2 regions of the Streptomyces sp. NPDC058239 genome follow, and region 2 is predicted to be linked to the other one. Evidence: riboswitches for the same ligand, from Rfam matches in the RefSeq annotation. Region 2 holds a riboswitch; the other holds the start of a gene.

Region 1 (8,236 bases), on a different contig from region 2:
GATGAGCGACGGGGCGACGGTCTACGAGTGCTCCTCGCCCGACCAGGTCGTCGATCTGCTCCAGGGCGGCCAGGGGGTTTTCGGTATCGCCGTGGGTGTGGTGTGGCAGGACGTCGACTCCGCCCTGTCACAGCTGCACGGTGAGCGGGTGGACACCGGCGAGACGCTGGTCAGGAACAACCCCGCCGATGAGCTCGCGCGTCGACGCAACCGCGCCGGCTGACCCCGGCCGGGGAATCGGGCGCGGCGATTGTCAGTGCCGTAGGGCAGCATCGATTGATGTGAGAGCCGCGCCCACCATCCTGCATCTGGACATGGATGCCTTCTACGCCTCTGCCGAGCAGGCGGCGAAACCAAGCCTGCGCGGCAAACCGGTCGTGGTGGGCGGGCTGGGACCGCGTGGAGTCGTCGCCACCGCGTCGTACGAGGCACGGTGCTTCGGGGTGCATTCGGCGATGCCCACGGCGCAGGCACGGCGGCTGGCTCCGAACGCGGCCTATCTGGTGCCCCGCTTCCTGCTGTACCGGACGGTCAGTGACCAGGTGATGGAGCTGCTGGGGCGGCTCTCCCCGCTGGTGGAGCCGCTCAGCCTGGACGAAGCCTTTGTGGACCTCGAAGCGGGTGGCACGGCCGATGACGCCGCTTCCGCGCTGGAGATCGGTGAGCAGCTGCGTACGGCCATCAAGGCGGTCACGGGGCTCACCGGCTCGGTTGGGCTCGCCGGTTCCAAGATGCTGGCCAAGATCGCTTCGGAGGAGGCGAAACCGAACGGGCTGCTGCTCATAGAGCCGGGGACGGAGCGGGAACTGCTCGCGCCGATGTCGGTACGGATTCTCCCCGGCGTCGGGCCCGCGACGGCGGACCATCTGCGCCGCGCCGGGATGACGACGGTCAATGACCTGGTCGAGGCGGGTGAGGCGGAGCTCGTACGCCTGCTGGGGAAGGCGCACGGCGGCTCGCTGCACCGCATGGCGTTCGGATACGACGACCGGCCCGTGGTCGCGGAGCGGGACGCGAAATCGGTGTCGGTCGAGGACACCTTCGACGCGGATCTGCACGACCGGGTGCGGGTCAGGACGGAGGTGGAACGGCTGGCCGACCGATGCGTCCAGCGGCTGCGGGGTGCGGGGCGGTCCGGGCGGACGGTGGTACTGAAGGTACGGCGGTACGACTTCTCCACGCTCACGAGGTCCGAGACGCTGCGTGGGCCCACGGACGACCAGGCAGTGGTCCGGGAGGCCGCCGCACGGCTCCTGGAGGCCGTGGACACCACCGGAGGAGTGCGGCTCCTGGGGGTGGGCGTCACGGGGCTTGCCGACTACACGCAGGAAGACCTCTTCGCCCAGGCCGCCGGTGAGCAGCCCGTCACCGGCGAAGCCGCCGAGGAGGAGACAGAGGCGGGGGGCGACGGGGACAAGCCGGTGGACGGTGCGTGGGAGGAGGTCCAGGAGACCGCCGAGCAGCTCGCCGCACGGCGCTGGCCCGCCGGACACGACGTACGTCACGACACCTACGGCCATGGCTGGGTGCAGGGCAGCGGTGTCGGCCGGGTGACGGTGCGGTTCGAGGAACCCGAATCGGCGCCCGGCCGGGTGCGCACGTTCCGCATCGACGATCCGGAACTGCAGCCGGCCGATCCGCTGCCGCTGGTGCGGAACCCGGTGGACTACTCGTCCTGGCCGGCCAGTCTGCCGAAGTCCCCGTCCGGGCCGGTCTCCGCGGGCGGGGAGTCCAGACCGTAGTGCCGGTAGAGCTGGAGTTCCTGTTCCGGTGAGAGATGGCGGCCTACGCCGAAGTCTGGCGCGTCCTTGATCAGCGCACGGTCGAAGGGGACGCGGAGCGAATCCTCCACGAATTCGCTGGGTTCCAGCGGGACGAACGCATCCCGGCTGAACAGTCCGGTACGTACGGCCGCCCACTCGGGCACACCGGTCGCGTCGTCGAGGTACACCTCGTCCACGGTTCCGATCTTGGTGCCCTTGCGGTCGAACGCTTTGCGGCCGATCAGGCTGCGCGGATCGATGTCGGTCTGCACGGTCCCTCCCACTGGTCGCGGCTACTCCACAAGCACTACAGAAGTGCAGATCCGAGGGGTTGGCCACTCGAGAATTCCGCCGCGAACCCCGCTGGTAGGCTGGTGATGGCTGCTGACCCCGTGCGGGAGAGTCCTCCGGAGCGAATCCGAAGGCGCCGAAGGAGCAAATCCTCCCCGGAATCTCTCAGGCCCCCGTACCGCACGGACGAGGTCACTCTGGAAAGCAGGGCGGGTTTCGTGCGGCCGAGTGCCGGTACGATTCCCTTCCTCACCGACGGTGAAAGCCGGTACGCCGCAGGGCGCGCCGGTGAAGCTCTCAGGTTGAGATGACAGAGGGGGAGGCCGTTCGGGCACCCGCGCCGTGGTGCCCCTCGCAGGTCGTGACAGACCAGGAGGCCTCCACCATGACCCCCCGTCGCACTTCGCTCTCCCAGCTGGAGCAGGGCATTCCGTTCGAAGAGCGCCACATCGGTCCCGATGCCGAGGCGCAGTCGAAGATGCTCGCTCAGATCGGTTACGGCTCGCTGGACGAGCTGACCGCGGCAGCGGTGCCCGATGTCATCAAGAGCGCGGAGGCGCTGCAGCTGCCGACCGCCCGCACCGAGGCCGAGGTCCTGGCAGAGCTGCGTTCCCTCGCCGACCGCAACCAGGTGCTGGCCCCGATGATCGGGCTCGGCTACTACGGCACCTTCACCCCGCCGGTGATCCTCCGCAACGTCATGGAGAACCCCGCCTGGTACACGGCCTACACGCCGTACCAGCCGGAGATCTCGCAGGGCCGCCTGGAGGCGCTCCTCAATTTCCAGACGATGGTCGCCGAGCTGACCGGGCTGCCCACCTCCGGCGCCTCGCTGCTCGACGAGGGCACCGCGGCCGCCGAGGCCATGGCGCTCTCGCGGCGTGTCGGCAAGGTCAAGAACGGTGTCTTCCTGGTCGACGCCGACGTCCTGCCGCAGACGATCGCCGTCATCGAGACCCGCGCCGAGCCGACCGGTGTCGAGGTCGTCGTCGCCGACCTCTCCGACGGCATTCCGGCGGAGATCGCCGAGCGCGGCGTCTTCGGTGTCCTGGTGCAGTACCCGGGCGCCTCCGGTGCGGTACGGAACATCAAGCCCGTCATCGAGCAGGCCCACGAGCTCGGTGCGGTCGTCACGGTCGCCGCCGATCTGCTGGCCCTGACCCTGCTCACCTCGCCGGGCGACCTGGGCGCGGACATCGCGGTCGGCACCACGCAGCGCTTCGGTGTACCGATGGGCTTCGGGGGACCGCACGCCGGCTTCATGGCCGTACGCGAGAAGTTCGCCCGCAGCCTGCCGGGCCGCCTCGTCGGCGTTTCCGTCGACGCGGACGGCAACAAGGCATACCGGCTGGCCCTGCAGACCCGCGAGCAGCACATCCGCCGCGAGAAGGCCACCAGCAACATCTGTACCGCTCAGGTGCTGCTCGCCGTCATGGCCGGGATGTACGCCGTCTACCACGGCCCGGACGGGCTGCGGACGATCGCTCGGCGCACCCACCGCTACGCGACGATCCTGGCCGAGGGCCTGCGCGCCTCCGGTATCGAGGTCGTGACCGGCGCCTACTTCGACACCCTCACCGTGCGTGTCCCGGGGAAGGCCGCCGATGTCGTGGCCGACGCCCGCGAGCGCGGTGTCAATCTGCGGCTCGTCGACGCAGACCTGGTCTCCCTCGCCTGCGACGAGACCACCACGCGTACGCAGATCGCCGCCGTCTGGGCCGCCTTCGGCGCCGACGGGGACATCGAGGCGCTGGACGCCGCGACCGCCGACGCACTGCCCGAGGGCCTGCTGCGCACCGACGAGATCCTCACCCACCCGGTCTTCCACCAGCACCGTTCCGAGACCGCGATGCTGCGCTACCTGCGCAAGCTCGCCGACCGGGACTACGCCCTGGACCGCGGAATGATCCCGCTCGGCTCCTGCACCATGAAGCTGAACGCGACCACCGAGATGGAGTCGATCACCTGGCCCGAGTTCGGCGCACTGCACCCCTTCGCGCCGGCCGAGCAGGCGCAGGGCTTCCTCACCCTCATCCGTGAGCTTGAGGAGCGCCTCGCCGAGGTCACCGGGTACGACGCGGTCTCGATCCAGCCGAACGCCGGATCGCAGGGCGAGTTCGCCGGTCTTCTGGCCGTGCGTGCGTACCACCGGGCAGGCGGCGACGACCAGCGGACCATCTGCCTCATCCCGTCCTCCGCGCACGGCACCAACGCCGCCAGCGCCGTGATGGCCGGCATGAAGGTCGTCGTGGTGAAGACCGCCGACGACGGCGAGGTCGACATCGAGGACCTCCGCGCCAAGATCGAGAAGCACCGCGACGAGCTTGCCGTGCTCATGATCACGTACCCGTCGACGCACGGTGTGTTCGAGGAGCACGTCGCCGACATCTGCGCCGAGGTGCACGATGCCGGCGGTCAGGTCTACGTCGACGGTGCCAATCTCAACGCGCTGGTCGGCCTCGCCAAGCCGGGACGGTTCGGCGGCGACGTCTCGCACCTGAACCTGCACAAGACCTTCTGCATCCCGCACGGCGGCGGCGGTCCCGGCGTCGGCCCGGTCGGTGTCCGCGCGCACCTCGCGCCGTACCTGCCGAACCACCCGCTGCAGCCCGCGGCGGGCCCCGAGACCGGTGTCGGACCGATCTCGGCCGCTCCGTGGGGCTCGGCCGGTATTCTCCCCATCTCCTGGGCGTACGTACGCCTGATGGGCGGGGAGGGCCTGAAGCGTGCGACGCAGGTTGCCGTACTCGCCGCCAACTACATCGCCAAGCGTCTCGAACCGCACTACCCGATCCTGTACAACGGCCCGGCCGGGCTCGTCGCGCACGAGTGCATCGTGGACCTGCGGCCGATCTCCAAGGCCACCGGCGTCAGCGTCGACGACATTGCCAAGCGTCTGATCGACTACGGCTTCCACTCGCCGACCATGTCGTTCCCGGTCGCCGGGACGCTGATGATCGAGCCGACCGAGAGCGAGAACCTCGCGGAGCTCGACCGATTCTGCGACACGATGATCGCCATTCGTGGCGAGGTCGAGAAGGTGGCCTCCGGCGAGTGGAGCGCGGACGACAACCCGCTGAGCAACGCTCCGCACACCGCGGCGATGCTGGGCGGGGAGTGGGACCACGGCTACAGCCGTGAGGTGGCGGTCTTCCCGGCCGGAGTCTCGGCCGCCGACAAGTACTGGCCGCCGGTGCGACGGATCGACGGTGCCTTCGGTGACCGCAACCTCGTCTGCTCCTGCCCGCCGCTGGACGAGTACGACAACTGAGGCATGAGCGGTAGGGCGTGACGCGGACATGCGTCGGGGCCGGTGCGGAGGGTTCTCCGGGCCGGCCCCAGTTCGTACCGGCCGCGGTCAGGCGGCCTTCATCACCCGGCCGGTCTCCAGGGGCCGGTGCGGGGCGATGATCTGCCCGTCCGGGAGCAGCTCACCGGTGTCCTCGAAGAGCAGGACGCCGTTGCACAGCAGGCTCCAGCCCTGTTCCGGATGGTGTGCCGTCAGGCGGGCGGCTTCCCGGTCGGCTGAGTCGGCGGTCGGGCATGGTGGCTGGTGCTGGCACATGGATGGGTTCTTTCGCTGCGTCGTGGTGAATGTCCTGCGGCTTGATGAGGTGTTCATGGCCGCCCCCCCCGTATCGATCGGTCCGGTCCCAGTGTTGCCCCACGGGCGTCAATCCGCAGGGATTTCGCAGCAGCACTTCTCCTTACTCCAAGGACGTGTCACCCGGCCGGACGGTTCACAGCAACTGCACTGTCACTTCGGGTGGTTCGGGGTGGCCGGACCGGGCTAGTCCAGATGGGCAGGATGTGCGCCCCGCAGCACTGTGCCCCACCACCAGGGAGGGGGCGGGGCACAGTGCGGTGATTGTGGGGTGCGGCCGTCGTCAGGCCGGTGAGCCGAGCAGGGGGCCGGTGCCCGGGGTGATGCGCAGTGTCATCACGCGGAGCAGATCGGCGACCCGGTGTGGTCGATGCGCCGCGATACCCGGCGGTGCGGGTGCCAGCGGTACCAGGAGATCGGCGGGGGCGAGTGCCCCGCCGGAGGCGTCGGCCTCGGTGTCGGCGTGCAGCCACAGCGCCAGCATGTAGAGCTCCGGGATGGACAGCAGCCGTGGCTGGTAGTGCGGTGCCACCGTCTCGGCCTGGCGCACGGCGAGTTCGGTCGAGGCGATGTAGGGGCCCTCGAAGAAGTGCGAGAAGGTCCAGCCGTCCGGAGTGAGCATGGTGTCTGCCGCGGCGACGGCCTGCTCCGAGCTGCGGATCAGGAACCGCCACGCGGCAAGCCGGGTGGCGGGTGCGAGCCCGCTCGGGCCGATCCGGTCCAGTACATGGACGGGGAGCGGGAGCTCGGGGCTCAGTGGTCCCTGGGCGGCTCGGAGGGCAGGTGTGCGGGCCTCGCGGACTGCGGTGGGTGAACCGAGTGCCGCGAGAACGCTGCGCAGAGCGGGCGCGGGAGCCGGGGGAACATGCAGCGGCATAGTGGGTCGCCTCTCACTTCGGAGACACGGTGATGCGTGGGCGGGTGCAGACGGCGCTGTCGGCGTGCGGGGCCAGAGGAGGCCGGTGACTGGGCCGGTGCGTCAACTCTCTGCCTCGTCCGCGAAGTTTATACGACACGTGTTCACGCAGTGATTCCACTAGCCGTCGCAGGTATTGCCGACAAGGCGGTATCAAGACTTTATTATGCGGAGATTCTGCTGATTCTTCGTCAGCGGCGCAGCCACCGCCAGGGATTTTTCCCTGGACGCGGTCGGCCGAAACGCGTCGGCGTTTTCACCACGCGCCGGGCGGCGGAAACTGCGCACTGCACCATGCCGAGGGAATGTGCCCCGGACGGCTGCCCTCAGATTACTGGGTGCGCGGCGTTCGCAGGGGCGTTATGGATCACCCGGCCTGGGCATTATCGATCGTGACGCGAGCGGCCTGGGCCGCGGGCCGCCCACTCGAGGGAGGGACGCTTCGATGGGGGAGAAGGTCGTGGCGGGCGCCTTTGATCTGTCCGATCGGCAGAGGTACCGGAGGAAGCTTCACCAGTGCCTGGAGGGGCTGGAGAGGCTCCTGGCGGAGCGGAGGTTCGACCGCCCCCGCAACCTCATGGGCATGGAGATCGAGCTGAATCTGGCAGGCTCCGACGGCATGCCGAAGATGATGAATGGGGAGGTGCTCCCGCGCATCGCGAGCCGTGATTTCCAGACCGAACTCGGGATGTTCAATTTGGAGGTGAACATAGTCCCGCACCACCTGGACGGACGCGTTTTCGATCAGCTGGCGGAAGAGCTCAGGACCGGCCTCGGATATGCCCATCGGAAGGCGGGCGAGGTCGATGCCGGGATCATGATGATCGGAATTCTGCCCACTCTGGGCCGCCAGGACCTCGTTGCGGCGAACCTCTCGGACGTGGACCGCTACACACTGCTGAATGATCAAATGGTGGCTGCGCGGGGCGAGGATTTCTCCCTCGATATCCAAGGCGTGGAACGATTGGTATCCACCGCCTCCTCGATCACTCCCGAGGCCGCCTGCACATCGGTTCAGCTGCATCTGCAGGTGACACCGGCGCGCTTCGCGGCCGTATGGAACGCGGCCCAGGCCGTCGCCGGGGTCCAGATCGCCCTCGGTGCCAACTCGCCCTTCCTGTTCGGCAGGGAGCTGTGGCGGGAATCGCGGCCGCCGCTCTTCCAGCAGGCCACGGACACCAGGCCGCCCGAACTCCAGAACCAGGGGGTGCGGCCCAGGACCTGGTTCGGCGAGCGGTGGGTCGGTTCGGCGTACGAGCTCTTCCGGGAGAATCTGCGCTACTTCCCCCCGCTGCTGCCGATCTGTGACAAGGAGGACCCGCTGCGGGTGCTCGACGAGGGCGGGGTGCCGCGGCTGCAGGAGCTCGTGCTCCACAACGGTACGGTCTACCGCTGGAACCGGCCCGTGTACGGGCTGGCCGACGGCGTACCCCATCTGCGGGTGGAGAACCGGGTCCTGCCCGCCGGCCCCACGGTCACCGATGTGATTGCCAACGCCGCCCTCTACTACGGGCTCGTGCGGGCGCTCGCCGAGGAATCACGTCCGGTGTGGACCAGGCTTCCGTTCGCAGCAGCGGCCGAGAACTTCGACACCGCCTGCCGCCACGGCATCGACGCGGAACTGATCTGGCCCCGTCCCGGCCGTTCGGGCGGGTTGACCCG
Region 2 (8,236 bases):
CAGACACCCCCAGCACGGAGATCTCGGACATGCGGGAGTTCCGGCCCGTGGGCGGATGTCCGGGCGACGTGCCGCTTCACCCGGGCACGGACGGGAACGAGTCGCCGCATCCCGGAAGTCGGATGCGTACAGCGACATTTCGGGTGCCGGGGAGGCGCGACTCCGCTGCCGGCAGGATCAGTACGCGCCCTGCGGCGGCGGATAGCCGTAGCCCGCCACCGGGTCCGCCGGTGCGTGGGCCTCGCGGTCGTAGAACGGACGGGAGTTGGCACGCAGCCACATCGCGACCGGGTCGTACTCGTCGGACATCGCGACGGTGGAGACGGGCAGCCCCTCCGGGACCGCGCCGATCGACTGCTGCATCATCGCGCGCACCGCGTCGACCGAGGTCTGGCTCGTGTCGTAGAGGTCGAGACCGATGGCGAGATACGGGACGCCGAGCGCGGGCTGGACCCAGGCGCGGCGCAGCGAGCGGATCGCGGGGGTGTGATGGGCGTTCTGTGAGAGCAGGGCGTAGAACTGCGGGATCTCGATGGCCGGCTCGGTGAGCCGGAGCGGGCCCGCGGGCATCCGGTCGAGGCCGGTGGCGATCCGGCGCAGATCCAGCCAGGGGATGCCCACGCCGCCGCCCGGGGCGTGCGGGTTGAGCCAGATGCCCCATCGGTCGGGGAAGAGGGCGCGGGCGATGTCGCGGCCGCCGACCAGTTCATGGGCCCGGTTCCAGCCGCTGGCCGAGAGCTCCTGGGCGGAGGTCACACAGGGCGCGTAGCCGAGGCCGTCGATCTCCATGTTCCCGTACTGGGCGTCGGGCGAGCCCGCCTGGCCGTGCCAGAGGAGCATCCAGATCCGGCCGTTCGCGAGGGCCTGCAGCAGCGCCTCGTACGCGTCGTAGCGCCCGGGCGTCACTTGGCGCAGCATGTGCTCGACCTGCCCGGCCGCCGCGGTGCCTGACGCACTCACCTGGTCCCGCCCCTCTTCGATCCACTGTGTCGGCCCGCCGCTCCCGGGGCACACGGGTGCGGCATGGTGCCGTGGCACCAGCCATCAAACCAGCTTATGCGCCGGTCCTGACACCGACTTGACGCCTTGGGTCGACGCGGTGATCCGCCCCGAAGGCGTCCGCGGGCGCCGCGCCGGGCGCTACTGGCCCGCGCGCCGGTAGAACGGCCGGACCTTCTCCCGCATCCAGTCGCCGACCGGGTCCTGCGCCACATCGAGCAGGACCAGATTGACCGGCCAGGGCACCTCGACCCGGCCGAGCGCACGGCCGAGGGCGTCCATCGGGGCGTTGCGCCCGGCGCCCTCCCAGGTGGAGAACTCGACGCCGATGAAGAGAACGGGCTCGCCGCCCTCGATGCTGGCCAGCGCCCGGCGGGCGGTGAGCACGACACCGCTCTCCTCGAATTCGCCGGCCGCCGCGGAGAGGAAGTCGACGGGCTCCTCCTGCCAGGTCGGCTCGTACAGCCGGACCCTGCCTCCGCTGGCCGGCCCGTCCAGCGGGGTGCGTCCGGCGCGGCAGAGCTCGGCCACGGCGGGCGGCGGCAGCGGCATCCCGACGGCGCCGCCCGGGTTCACGGCGATGCCGAGCTGCGGGGGCAGACCGCGGGCGAACTCACGGGCGGGCGCGACGGTGAAGGACATATGGGTACCGACGCAGCCGAGGAACTGCTGTTCGGAGCTGAACACGGGAACGTATGGTGCGCCCTCGATCTCCAGCGTGGGCAGGTCCAGTTCGGAGGAGTCGGGTCCGCCTCCGCCCGGCAGAGGCACCCAGACGTGGCTGCGCCCGAGCACCTCGACGAGCCGTCCGCCCGCCTCCGGGCTGCCCACCGAGGCCATCAGAACTTCTTCGAGCTCATTGGCCGGCCATCCGCTCTGCGGATGGGACTGGACCTGTGCCGGAATGTCCACTGCTTCCCCTTCTTGCCCGAGCCTTCCGGCAGAAGATTAACGCCCGGCCGCCGGGTCCTTCGGCCCCTCGCCCCCCAAGGCCCTATGCGTCCGCGAACGCGATCCGGCCCAACTTCCCCGCCGCTTCCCGGTCCAGCAGCACCGCCGAGACGCACCCGGGCGGCAGCAGGCCGGTCTCGGTGTTCCGCAGCAGCCTCCCCACCGCCCTGCGGTGCCGGGCGAACGCATATCCGGAGACCCCGCGTCCACGCTCCCGCTGGCCCTCCCTCGCCGTCTGCGGTGTGACGTCGAGCAGGACGAGGTGGAGGACGCGGCCCCGGCGCCGCGCGTCACGGGCCAGCCAGCCGCGTACCCACGCCTGGGTTCCGCAGTCGTGGACGACGACGGACTCGCCGGAGCGCAGCGCCCGCCACAGTCCCCAGTAGTGGGCGACGCGGACGAGGGGGCGATAGAGGGCGTACGGGAGTAAACGGGGCATCAGCCTCGCCCAGCGGTCCCGGGTGTCCTGGGAGTCGATGGCACGGGCCGTTGTGACCGCCCGCCGGATGAGCGTCGATTTGCCGCTGCCTGGCAGCCCGGAGACCACCACCACGTCGCCCGCCGCGAAGTGCAGGCTGTGCGGGCTGCGCCCGGCCCGCTCCCGCAGATCCCGTACGACGGGCGCGTGCGTGCCGAGCGTCTCCGTGGCCGGAGCCCCTGGCTGTGCGGGCATCGCGCCGTGCGCGATCTCCGCGGTCGTCGCGTACCGCTGCAACGTCATCGCCCTCCCCCTAGTCGGGTCACCCCACGTATGCCCATGAAGTGTAAAGAAAAGGTAATGCGGCACAACCGTCCACGCCGCTGATTTCCGTGAGGGACCCGGGCCCCACTCCAGTGCGATGCATGCGATGATGACCCGGCCAACTGCATAAAGGCCGCTTGAATCCGCGCGGGAGAGTTCCGGTCACTGCATGTGCCGGGCGCCGAAGGAGCAAGTTCCTCCCTTGAATCTCTCAGGCCCCGTACCGCGTGGATGAGGCAGATCTGAAAAGCGGGCCGCTCTGCGGCTCCACCCAAGGTGCAAGCCGAACCCTTCAGGGGATCTCGGCGAACCTCTCAGGTTCCGATGACAGATGGGGAGGGATTGTCCTCGTCGTCATGCCCTGGGAGCCACATCCATGAGCACCGCCCCCCGTCTCACCGCCCTCGATGCCCTGCACCGTTCGCTGGGCGCGACCATGACCGACTTCGCGGGCTGGGACATGCCCCTGCGGTACGCCAGCGAGCGCGACGAGCACAACGCGGTGCGCACCAGGGCCGGTCTCTTCGACCTGTCGCACATGGGCGAGATCACCGTCACCGGCCCCGCGGCCGCGGCCTTCCTGAACTTCGCGCTGGTCGGCAACATCGGCACCGTGGCCGTGGGCCGCGCCCGCTACACGATGATCTGCGCCGAGGACGGCGGGATCCTGGACGACCTCATCGTCTACCGCCTGGGTGACACCGAATACATGGTCGTCGCCAACGCCGGGAACGCCCAGATCGTGCTGGACGCGCTGACCGCGCGGGCCGACGGCTTCGACGCCGAGGTGCGCGACGACCGCGACGCGTACGCGCTGCTCGCCGTCCAGGGCCCCGAGTCCCCCGCCATCCTGGCCTCCGTCACCGATGCCGACCTGGACGGTCTGAAGTACTACGCCGGTCTGCCCGGCACGGTCGCCGGTGTCCCCGCCCTGATCGCCCGTACCGGCTACACCGGCGAGGACGGCTTCGAGCTGTTCGTCGCCCCCGAGCACGCCGAGCGCCTGTGGAAGGCCCTCACCGAGGCGGGCGCCTCCCACGGCCTGATCCCGTGCGGGCTCTCCTGTCGCGACACGCTGCGCCTGGAGGCCGGCATGCCGCTCTACGGGCACGAGCTGACCACCGAGCTGACCCCCTTCGACGCCGGTCTGGGCCGGGTCGTGAAGTTCGAGAAGGAGGGCGACTTCGTCGGCCGCAAGGCCCTCCAGGCCGCCGCCGAGCGCGCCGAGACCGCTCCGCCCCGCAAGCTGGTCGGGCTGATCGCCGAGGGCCGCCGGGTGCCGCGCGCCGGTTTCTCCGTTGTCGCCGGCGGCCAGGTCGTCGGCGAGGTCACCTCGGGCGCCCCGTCGCCCACCCTGGGCAAGCCGATCGCCATCGCGTACGTGGACGCCGCGCACGCCACGCCCGGTACCGCGGGCGTCGGAGTGGACATCCGGGGCAGCCACGAGCCGTACGAGGTCGTGGCACTGCCGTTCTACAAGCGCCAGAAGTGACGTCCGCGCACCTCGGAAGTGACGCAGTCGCGTCTCACACCGTAAGACCACCGTTCATCAGCACTCCCCCGCGTACAGGAGAATTCAGGTCATGAGCAACCCCCAGCAGCTGCGTTACAGCAAGGAGCACGAGTGGCTGTCGGCCGTCGAGGACGGTGTGGCCACGATCGGTATCACCGAGTTCGCCGCCAACGCGCTCGGCGATGTCGTCTACGCCCAGCTCCCCGAGGTCGGTGACACGGTGACCGCGGGCGAGACCTGCGGTGAGCTGGAGTCGACCAAGTCGGTGAGCGACCTGTACTCGCCGGTGACCGGTGAGGTCACCGCCGCGAACCAGGACGTCGTGGACGATCCGTCGCTGGTGAACTCCGCTCCCTTCGAGGGCGGCTGGCTGTTCAAGGTACGTATGGCGGAGGAGCCGAAGGACCTGCTCTCCGCCGACGAGTACACCGAGTTCTCCGGCAACTGAGACCCAAAGGGACCACCTGATGTCGCTTCTCAACTCCTCCCTCCACGAGCTGGACCCGGACGTCGCCGCCGCTGTCGACGCCGAGCTCCACCGTCAGCAGTCCACCCTCGAAATGATCGCCTCGGAGAACTTCGCTCCGGTCGCGGTCATGGAGGCCCAGGGCTCCGTCCTCACCAACAAGTACGCCGAGGGCTACCCCGGCCGCCGCTACTACGGCGGCTGTGAGCACGTCGACGTCGTCGAGCAGATCGCCATCGACCGCATCAAGGCGCTGTTCGGCGCCGAGGCCGCGAACGTCCAGCCGCACTCCGGTGCGCAGGCCAACGCCGCCGCAATGTTCGCGCTGCTGAAGCCGGGCGACACGATCATGGGCCTGAGCCTGGCCCACGGCGGCCACCTGACCCACGGCATGAAGATCAACTTCTCCGGCAAGCTCTACAACGTGGTCCCTTACCACGTCGACGAGACCGGCGTCGTGGACATGGCCGAGGTCGAGCGTCTGGCCAAGGAGTCCAAGCCGAAGCTGATCGTCGCCGGCTGGTCCGCGTACCCCCGTCAGCTGGACTTCGCCGCCTTCCGCCGCATCGCGGACGAGGTCGGCGCTTACCTGATGGTCGACATGGCGCACTTCGCCGGCCTGGTGGCCGCGGGCCTGCACCCCAACCCGGTGCCGCACGCCCATGTCGTCACGACCACCACGCACAAGACCCTCGGCGGTCCGCGCGGTGGCGTCATCCTGTCGACGCAGGAGCTCGCCAAGAAGATCAACTCCGCGGTCTTCCCGGGCCAGCAGGGTGGTCCGCTGGAGCACGTGATCGCGGCCAAGGCGGTCTCGTTCAAGGTCGCGGCGACCGAGGAGTTCAAGGAGCGCCAGCAGCGCACCCTGGACGGCGCCCGCATCCTCGCCGAGCGCCTGGTCCAGCCGGACGTCACCGAGGTCGGTGTCTCCGTGCTGTCCGGCGGTACGGACGTCCACCTGGTCCTCGTCGACCTGCGCAACTCCGAGCTGGACGGCCAGCAGGCCGAGGACCGGCTGCACGAGCTGGGCATCACGGTCAACCGGAACGCCATCCCGAACGACCCGCGGCCGCCGATGGTCACCTCGGGTCTGCGGATCGGTACGCCGGCCCTGGCCACCCGTGGTTTCCAGGCCGAGGACTTCACCGAGGTCGCGGAGATCATCGCGTCGGCGCTCAAGCCGTCCTACGACGCGGACAACCTGAAGGCCCGCGTCGTCGCGCTGGCCGAGAAGTTCCCGCTGTATCCCGGCCTGAAGTAGTCCGGGTCACAGGTTGTCCTGAGTAATCCGGGACACAGTTCGTCACGTTTCGGGCGGGGCACCGCGCACACTGGACAGTGGGCGCGGTGCCCCATCCCTTGTCCCCGCTGCTCTTCGGGCCGACCGGCCCGTACCGCATCACCCGGCAGACAACGGCGTCTACCAACCCTTAGGAGTCACCCCGTGGCCATCTCGGTCTTCGACCTGTTCTCGATCGGCATCGGCCCGTCCAGCTCCCATACGGTCGGCCCGATGCGCGCCGCCCGTATGTTCGCGCGCCGACTGAAGAACGAGGGCCTCATCGCCCACACCGCCTCCATACGCGCCGAGCTGTACGGCTCGCTCGGCGCGACCGGTCATGGCCACGGCACCCCCAAGGCCGTTCTGCTCGGCCTGGAGGGCGAGTCGCCCCGTACCGTCGACGTGGAGTCCGCCGACGACCGGGTGGAGCGGATCCGTACCACCGGCCGGATCAACCTCCTCGGCATGCACGAGATCGACTTCGACGCCGACGAGCAGTTGATCCTGCACCGACGCAAGGCGCTTCCGTACCACGCCAACGGCATGACGATCTTCGCCTTCGACCACGAGGGCGCCCCTCTCCTGGAGAAGACCTACTACTCCGTCGGCGGCGGCTTCGTCGTCGACGAGGACGCGGTGGGCGAGGACCGGATCGTCCTCGACGACACCGTGCTGAAGCACCCCTTCCGCACCGGCGACGAACTGCTGCGGCTCTCGAAGGACACCGGTCTGTCCATCTCCTCGCTGATGCTGGAGAACGAGAAGGCCTGGCGCACCGAGGACGAGATCCGCTCGGGTCTGCTGGACATCTGGCGCGTCATGCAGGCCTGCGTCGCGCGCGGCATGTCCCGCGAGGGCATCCTGCCCGGCGGCCTCAAGGTCCGCCGCCGCGCCGCGAACACCGCACGCCAGCTGCGCGCCGAGGGCGACCCGCAGACCCTCGCGATGGAGTGGATCACGCTCTACGCGATGGCGGTCAACGAGGAGAACGCCGCGGGCGGCCGCGTCGTCACCGCACCCACCAACGGCGCCGCGGGCATCATCCCGGCCGTGCTGCACTACTACATGAACTTCGCGGCCGGTGGCGCCACCGAGGCGGAGAAGGAGGACAGCGTCGTCCGCTTCCTCCTCGCCGCCGGAGCCATCGGCATGCTGTTCAAGGAGAACGCCTCCATCTCCGGCGCCGAGGTCGGCTGCCAGGGCGAGGTCGGCTCCGCCTGTTCCATGGCCGCGGGCGCCCTCGCCGAGGTCCTCGGCGGCTCCGCCGAGCAGGTCGAGAACGCCGCCGAGATCGGCATGGAACACAACCTCGGCCTGACCTGCGACCCGGTCGGCGGTCTCGTCCAGATCCCGTGCATCGAGCGCAACGGCATGGCCGCGGTCAAGGCCGTCACGGCGGCGAAGATGGCGCTGCGCGGCGACGGCAGCCACAAGGTCTCCCTCGACAAGGTCATCAAGACCATGAAGGAGACGGGCGCGGACATGAGCGTGAAGTACAAGGAGACGGCGCGGGGCGGGCTCGCGGTGAACATCATCGAGTGCTAGGCAAATAGGCCCTGACCAGCGCGTTCGTTTCTTTCAGCGCTGTCAGGGCCTTCCTACGCGAAGGGCGCTCAGAGCTGGTGGGTGAGCGAGGAGCCGTCGAACTGCCAGACGGTGCTTCCGGCGCCGTTCTTGCTGGTGGGCGAGGGGGTCGCGCCGGCGTGGACGGGGCCGGGGGTCTGGGGACGGGAGCTCATGGGACCGCACTCCTTGGTCTCTCCGGGCTTCAGCGTCACGGTGCAGCGCTGGCGATTGCTGATGAAGATGTCGTCGGCGACGCTCGGGTCCTCGTCCGCGCGGCCCAGGTAGTAGTAGACGGTGACGGTCTGGGCCGTGGGTGAGCTGACGAGGACCTTGTAGCCGACCTGTCCCGGCGCCCATGTGGTGACGCAGGGGTTGAAGTTGAACCCCTTGCCCGGTTCGGTCACCCATTGGCTGCGGCAGTGCCACTTCAGCACCGGAATGTCCGGAGCGTCGGGGGCATCGTCGTCGTCGGCTTGCGCGGAACGGGCCGGGCGCCCGGGTTCGTCGGCGACTGCGCCGGCCGACGGGGTGTCGCTCTTGCTGGGGGACGCGGTGACGGACGGGGAGCGCGAAGGCTTGTCGGTGGAGGGCTTGGGAGTGGCGGAGGTGTCCGGGCCGGTCGCGGCGGCCGGGGTTTCGTGGATGTCCTCGCGCTGGGTCCACCACCAGCCGCCGGCGGCCAGCAGGACCAAGGCGACGACGGCGGCGGTGAGGGCG

The links. Region 2 has a riboswitch for glycine ahead of gcvT (glycine cleavage system aminomethyltransferase GcvT). Riboswitches for the same ligand answer to the same signal wherever they lie in the genome.
Region 1: it holds a riboswitch for glycine, as region 2 does, so the genes downstream of both, gcvP (aminomethyl-transferring glycine dehydrogenase) here and gcvT (glycine cleavage system aminomethyltransferase GcvT) in region 2, are expected to answer to the same signal.

What each region holds. Positions count from the first base shown of each region.
Region 1 is NZ_JBHVWS010000020.1:12,955-21,190, forward strand. It holds gene ACFVYE_RS21645 (MerR family transcriptional regulator) at 1-223, shown strand, start outside; gene ACFVYE_RS21650 (DNA polymerase IV) at 282-1,742, shown strand; gene ACFVYE_RS21655 (PRC-barrel domain-containing protein) at 1,667-2,035, opposite strand; glycine riboswitch at 2,149-2,245, shown strand; gene gcvP (aminomethyl-transferring glycine dehydrogenase) at 2,440-5,325, shown strand; gene ACFVYE_RS21665 (DUF5999 family protein) at 5,413-5,619, opposite strand; gene ACFVYE_RS21670 (hypothetical protein) at 5,942-6,535, opposite strand; gene ACFVYE_RS21675 (glutamate-cysteine ligase family protein) at 7,020-8,236, shown strand, end outside.
Region 2 is NZ_JBHVWS010000017.1:5,658-13,893, reverse strand. It holds gene ACFVYE_RS19730 (enhanced serine sensitivity protein SseB C-terminal domain-containing protein) at 178-960, opposite strand; gene ACFVYE_RS19725 (enhanced serine sensitivity protein SseB) at 1,141-1,911, opposite strand; gene ACFVYE_RS19720 (AAA family ATPase) at 1,994-2,671, opposite strand; glycine riboswitch at 2,831-2,928, shown strand; gene gcvT (glycine cleavage system aminomethyltransferase GcvT) at 3,069-4,184, shown strand; gene gcvH (glycine cleavage system protein GcvH) at 4,276-4,653, shown strand; gene glyA (serine hydroxymethyltransferase) at 4,673-5,932, shown strand; gene ACFVYE_RS19700 (L-serine ammonia-lyase) at 6,116-7,498, shown strand; gene ACFVYE_RS19695 (protein kinase) at 7,567-8,236, opposite strand, start outside.